Linked DNA regions of Nocardioides panacis. The protein of the gene in region 1 interacts with the protein of each later gene in a pairwise test. Links are inferred from orthologs where the notes say so. Each region holds a gene or a part of one and is shown on either strand. Other genes may lie near its edges.

Region 1 (3,058 bases):
CAGCCCATCGTGGTCGGGTCGAGCCCCGGCAGCAGCGCCACCCACGGCTCGACCGGCCCGACCGGCTCCTCGTCCCCGGCCGCGACGAACGCCGGCCCGCCGTCGACGAGCACCTCCACCGCCCCCGCGTCGGCGAGGGCGGCCTTCGTGGTCGCCACCGTCCAGCCGGTCCACCACTGCAGGTCGGCGGCGGTGGCCGGGCCGAACGCCCGCAGCCAGCGCGACGCCAGCCCCTCGGCGGCCTCCCGCTCGGTCAGGTCGGCCAGTCCCCCGTCGAGCCAGGAGTCCATCGCGGCGTAGGTGTAGGCCCCGTTGATCCAGGTCCCGGTCGGCCGGGTGCGGACGATCTGGCCCTCGAACCCGAGGTTCAGCAGCACCCGGGTGTGCGCCGAGACCGACGCCGACCACCTCTTCCCGGGCGCCATCACGATCTTGCGGGTCAGCGCCGGCACCTTGGTGCCCAGCGACCGGGCGGTCAGCGGGCCGTGCTGGTGCAGGGCGTCGAGCACCTGCCGGCGGGCGTCGGCGAGCCACGCGTCCGGGTCCTCGACCCCGTTCTGGGCGAGCAGCTTCGCGGTCCGCCGGTGCTCGGGACCGACGAGCCTGCGGGTCGCGGCCGCGTGCATGAGGCGTACGACGTCCGGGCGGGCCACCCACAGCGTGCGGCGCATCGCGTGGTGGCGCACGACGGCGCGGTCGACGTACAGCGCCCGCTCGACGGCCTCGACCGACGGGTGCACCATCCGCTGCATCGCGGACAGGTGCACGGTCACCGGGTCGGTCGAGTGCAGCGCGACCACGGCGTCGGCGATCGCCGCCACGTCGTCGGTGCGCCGCGACGGGAGCAGCAGGTGCCGGCGCGCGAGCCGGGCCCGTCGCTCGTCGGTGCCGATCCGGCGCGGCATCTAGCGGACGTGGCCGTCGCCGGTGACGACGTACTTCGTGGAGGTCATCTCGGGCAGCCCCATCGGGCCGCGGGCGTGCAGCTTCTGGGTGGAGATGCCGATCTCGGCGCCGAACCCGAACTCGCCGCCGTCGGTGAACCGGGTCGAGGCGTTCACCACCACGGCGGCGGAGTCGACGGCTGCGGTGAACCGGCGGGCGGCGTCCAGGGAGCCGGTGACGATCGCCTCGGTGTGGCCCGAGGAGTACGTCCGGATGTGGCGTACGGCGGCCGCCAGGTCGGGCACCACGGACGCCGACAGGTCGAGGGAGAGGTACTCCGTGCGGTGGTCGTCCTCCGTCGCCGGCAGCACGCCGTCCTGGGCGGCGAACGTCGCGTCGCCGTGCACGGTGACCCCGGCCTCCTGCAGGGCCCGCACCACCCGGGGCACGAACGCGTCCGCGACCGCAGCGTGCACCAGCAGCGACTCTGCGGCGTTGCAGACCGACGGGCGGTCCGTCTTGGCGTTCAGCACGATCGCCAGTGCCATGTCCAGGTCGGCGTCCCGGTCGACGTACACGTGGCAGTTGCCCACGCCGGTCTCGATCACCGGCACCGTCGACTCCTCGACCACCGAGCGGATCAGGCCGGCGCCGCCGCGCGGGATCAGCACGTCGACGAGCCCACGGGCCCGCATCAGCGCCTTGGCCGACTCGTGGCCCTCTCCCGGCACCAGCTGCACGACGTCGGCCGGCAGGCCGGCCCCGGCCGCCGCGTCGCGGAGCACGCCGACGACCGCCTCGTTGGAGCGCCGGGCGCTGGAGGAGCCGCGCAGCAGCACCGCGTTGCCGCTCTTCAGGCAGATGCCGGCCGCGTCGGCGGTGACGTTGGGGCGGGCCTCGTAGATGATCCCGACCACGCCGAACGGCACCCGCACCTGGCGCAGCTCGAGACCGTTGGCGAGCGTCGAGCCGCGCACCACCTCGCCCACCGGGTCCGGCAGGGCGGCGACCTCGCGCAGCCCGTCGGCCATCGCGGCGACCCGGCCGGCGTCCAGGCGCAGCCGGTCGACGAGCGACTCGGAGGTGCCGGCCTCCCGGGCGGCGGCGACGTCCCCGGCGTTGGCGGCCAGCACGTCGTCGGTGGCCGCGACCAGGGCGCCGGCCATCGCGTGCAGCGCGGCGTCCTTGGTGGCCCGGGTGGCCAGCGCCAGCTCGTGGGCGGCCTCACGGGCCCGGACGGCCACGGCCTCGAAGGTCATGCCTCCAGGGTAGTCAGAACGGCAGCGGAGTCACGTCGTGCAGGTCGACGATCACGTGGTACTCCATGCCGCGGGACAGGAAGACGGTGCGCTCGAGGACCTCGAGGCCGACGACCTCCCAGCGCGGCAGGCCGGCCGACTCCCGGTGCTCGTTCCACACCCGCAGCGCGAGCGAGGAGGCGTCCAGGAGGCTCTCGGCCTCCTCCCAGTACTGGATCTCGGCGCGCCCGCCGGCGTACTTCAGGGAGTGCAGGAACGGCCGCTGGTCACTGAGCCTGCGCAGCGCGTTGCGGACGATCAGGGGCTCGACCTCTTCGCCCGCGACGGTCACGGTCACGTGCCAGAGCCGACACAGCTCGCTCACCAGCCCACTCCTTGCACGGTCCCGAAGATCCCAGGTCACAGCCCCTCCGCCGGCCCCGTGGGGCCCCGGCGGGACTCCACCAGTCTGCCGCCCGCCGGGCCGCGACGTCCGAGGATTGCCGAAAATCACGGCCGCCCCGGAGTGCCGGTGTGGACCGGTCCGGTCAGCCGCGCGGGAGCAGCACCAGGTCGTCGCGGTGCACGACCTCGCGCTCGTAGGAGGCACCCAGCTCGCGGGCCAGGTCGTGGGTGGAGCGGCCGAGCAGCGCGGGCAGCTCGTCGGCGTCGTAGTTGACCAGCCCGCGGGCCACCGGCACGCCGTCCGGGTCGACCAGGTCCACCGGGTCTCCCCCGACGAAGCTGCCGCTGACCCCGGTGATGCCGGCGGGCAGCAGCGAGGCGCGCCGCTCGGTCACCGCGCGGACCGCCCCGGCGTCCAGCGAGATCCGGCCCTGCGCCTCGGTGGCGTGCGCGAGCCACAGCAGCCGGGTGGGGCGCCGCCGACCGGTCGGGTGGAACAGCGTGCCGACGTGGTCGCCGGCCAGGGCCCG
Region 2 (3,068 bases), 660 kb from region 1 along the record:
CGGGCCGGGCCCGCGCTGTTCGAGAAGGGCGACCAGGGGCGGGCCGTGCGGGTGGTCCAGGCGCGGCTGCGCCAGCTCGCCTGGTTCTTCGGCGACGTGTCCGACCGGTACGGCGACCGGACCGTCGCGGCCGTCCGCGGCTTCCAGGCCAAGCGGCACGTCCCGGTCACCGGCAAGGTCGACCGGCGCACCCTCGACCTGCTCGTGCAGATGACCAGCACCCCGACCGCCGACCAGCTGGCGAACCGCAAGCCCGACCCGGCCGACGGGGCCCGCCTCGACGCGCGCTGCCGCAGCGGGCGGGCGCTGTGCATCGACAAGACCAGCGACAGCCTGCGCTGGGTCGTCGACGGACGGGTGCGCACCAGCCTCGACGTCCGGTTCGGCGCGGAGTACACGCCGACCCGCGAGGGCCTGTTCAGCGTGTACTGGAAGGACCGCGACCACGTCTCGGACCTCTACGGGTCCGCGATGCCGTTCTCGATGTTCTTCAGCCGCGGCCAGGCCGTGCACTACTCCAGCGACTTCGCCGCCCGCGGGTACGCCGGCGCCTCCCACGGCTGCGTCAACGTCCGCGACTACTCCGCCCTCGCGTCCCTGTTCGACCAGGTCCGCACCGGCGACAAGGTAGTCGTCTACCGCTCCTGAAGAGGGGACCCGGGCCCCGGTCCACGCCGACCCGGGCCTAGGTCCACACCGACCCGGGCCCCCGTCCACGCCGACCCGGGCCAAGGTCCACGCCGACCCGGGCCTCGGTCCACGCCGACCCGGGCCATTGTCCCTGTCGACCCATGGCCCGGCTCGACCTTCACTCCGGCCCGGCTCGACCTTCACTCCGGCCCGGCTCGACCTTCACTCCGGCCCGGCTCGACCTTCACCCCGGCCCGGCTCGACCTCCACTCCGGCCCGGCTCGACCTTCACCCCGGCCCGGCTCGACCTTCACCCTGGCCCGGCTCGACCTGCACTCCGGCCCGGGTCGACCGTGCCGTCAGAGGGCGGGGGCGGGCTGGGGGGTCCGGGGCGCGGCGGAGGGCATGGTGGTGGCCCCCCGGTTCGGGGACAGCCAGACCCGGCTGCCGGGCTCCAGGTCGAGCTCGCGGGCGTGCGACCGGGTGAGCACGACGGTCACGTCGCCCTCCTCGCCCGGCGCGGCGACCTCGCCGTCGTGCGCGCCGCCGACCGTCGCGACCGGCCGCACGGTGAGCCGGGTCTCGAACCCGACCCGCAGGGTCCGCACCACCTCGCCGGCCACCGTGCGGGCGTCCCCCGGCTCCGCGGTGAGCACGTCGATGTCGTGCGGCCGGATCAGGGTGTCCTCGAGCCGGGTGACCGGGCCGAGGAAGCTCATCACGAAGTCGTTGGCCGGCTCGTCGTACAGCTCGTCGGGCGACCCGATCTGCTCGATCCGGCCCTCGTTGATCACCACGATCTCGTCGGCGACCTCGAGGGCCTCCTCCTGGTCGTGGGTCACGAACACCGTGGTCACGTGCACCTCGTCGTGCAGCCGGCGCAGCCAGTCCCGCAGCTCCTTGCGGACCTTGGCGTCGAGCGCGCCGAACGGCTCGTCGAGCAGCAGCACGGTCGGCTCCACGGCCAGCGCCCGCGCCAGCGCCATCCGCTGGCGCTGGCCGCCGGAGAGCTGGGAGGGCAGCCGGTGCGAGAACTGCGAGAGGTGCACGAGCTCGAGCAGCTCCGCGACCCGCTTGGCGGTCTCCGCCTTGGACCGCTTGCGGATCTCCAGCCCGTAGGCGACGTTCTTCGCCACGGTCATGTGCTTGAAGGCGGCGTAGTGCTGGAACACGAAGCCGACGTTGCGCTTCTGCGGCGGCAGGTGGGTCGCCTCGACCCCCTCGATGCTCACCGTGCCGGAGTCCGCGGACTCGAGGCCGGCGATGATCCGCAGCAGCGTGGACTTCCCGCCGCCGGACGGCCCGAGCAGCGCGGTGAGCTGTCCGGTGGGGATGTCCAGCGACACGTTCTCGAGGGCCACGAAGTCCCCGAAGTTCTTGTTGACGTCCTTGATCTGGATGCTCATGACTGGTCCTTCGGGCGCAGGAAGCTGACGACGACGATACAGATCACGGACGCGCCGGCGAGGAGGAAAGCGGTCGCGTAGCCGGTGGCCTGGTCGAAGCCCTGGTACTTCGACTCCACCACCAGCGTCGCGGTCTGGGTCTGCTGGACGATGTTGCCCGACACGATCTTGACCGCGCCGAACTCGCCGAGCGAGCGCGCGAGGGTCAGCACGACGCCGTACACCACCGCCCACTTGATGCTCGGCAGGGTGATCCGCCGGAACGTCTGTACGGCGTTCGCGCCGAGGCTGCGGGACGCCTGCTCCTGCTCGTCACCGATCTCGGCGAGCACCGGGACGACCTCGCGGATCACCAGCGGCAGCGCGACGAACGCGGTGGCCATGATCATACCGGGGGTGGCGAAGATGACCTGGATCCCGGCGGAGTCGAGGCTCTGCCCGAACAATCCGGTGCGCGGGTTGTAGGCCAGCACCAGGGCGAGGCCCACGACGACCGGCGACACCGACAGCGGCAGGTCGATCAGCGCCGACAGCGCGCGCTTGCCGCGGAAGTCGAAGCGCACCAGCAGGATCGACATCCACACGCCGAACACCAGGTTGATCGCCACCGCCGACAGCGCCACCACGGCGGTGAGCTGCAGGGCGTGCAGAACGTCGGGGTCGTTCAGCGCGGTGGTCAGCGCGGTCAGGCCGTCGGCGAAGGTGTACTTCACCACCAGCGAGACCGGCCAGAGCACCAGGAAGAACACGTAGACGATCGCGAGCAGCCGCAGCCCCCAGCGCACGGGGGTGGGCTCACGCAGACGGGCGCTAGCCACGGCGGGCCACCCTTCTCTGGATCACGTCGAGGGCGACGATCACCGCGAGCGCCACGACCAGCATCAGCGTGGCCGCGGCGGCCGCGGCGGCCTGGTCGCCGTTCTCGATGTAGGTCAGCACCCGGACCGAGACGACCTCGGTGCGGTTGGGCAGGTTGCCCGACAGCAGCACCAGCGAGCCGTACTCGCTGATCCCGCGGGCGAAGGACAGCGC

The links. The genes of interacting proteins can lie anywhere in the genome.
Region 2: the proteins of KRR39_RS13415 (region 1) and KRR39_RS16715 interact in binary tests that used the Escherichia coli proteins (3 or more experiments, as listed by UniProt). The link is inferred for Nocardioides panacis from one-to-one orthologs.

What each region holds. Positions count from the first base shown.
Region 1 is NZ_CP077062.1:2,756,276-2,759,333, forward strand. The notes cover bases 26-3,014. They hold KRR39_RS13415 (glutamate-5-semialdehyde dehydrogenase), read right to left. Parts: upstream 2,145-3,014; coding sequence 906-2,144; downstream 26-905. Other genes in these bases: KRR39_RS13410 (winged helix DNA-binding domain-containing protein), read right to left, coding at 26-905; KRR39_RS13420 (DUF8830 family protein), read right to left, coding at 2,158-2,508; proB (glutamate 5-kinase), read right to left, coding at 2,672-3,014. Also shown: more of KRR39_RS13410, read right to left, coding at 1-25; more of proB, read right to left, coding at 3,015-3,058. UniProt on the Escherichia coli protein: Catalyzes the NADPH-dependent reduction of L-glutamate 5-phosphate into L-glutamate 5-semialdehyde and phosphate. The product spontaneously undergoes cyclization to form 1-pyrroline-5-carboxylate.
Region 2 is NZ_CP077062.1:3,416,701-3,419,768, forward strand. Bases 14-3,012 are described here. They hold KRR39_RS16715 (sulfate/molybdate ABC transporter ATP-binding protein), read right to left. Parts: upstream 2,037-3,012; coding sequence 990-2,036; downstream 14-989. Other genes in these bases: KRR39_RS16710 (L,D-transpeptidase family protein), read left to right, coding at 14-648; KRR39_RS16720 (sulfate ABC transporter permease), read right to left, coding at 2,033-2,854; cysT (sulfate ABC transporter permease subunit CysT), read right to left, coding at 2,847-3,012. Outside these bases: more of KRR39_RS16710, read left to right, coding at 1-13; more of cysT, read right to left, coding at 3,013-3,068. UniProt on the Escherichia coli protein: Part of the ABC transporter complex CysAWTP involved in sulfate/thiosulfate import. Responsible for energy coupling to the transport system.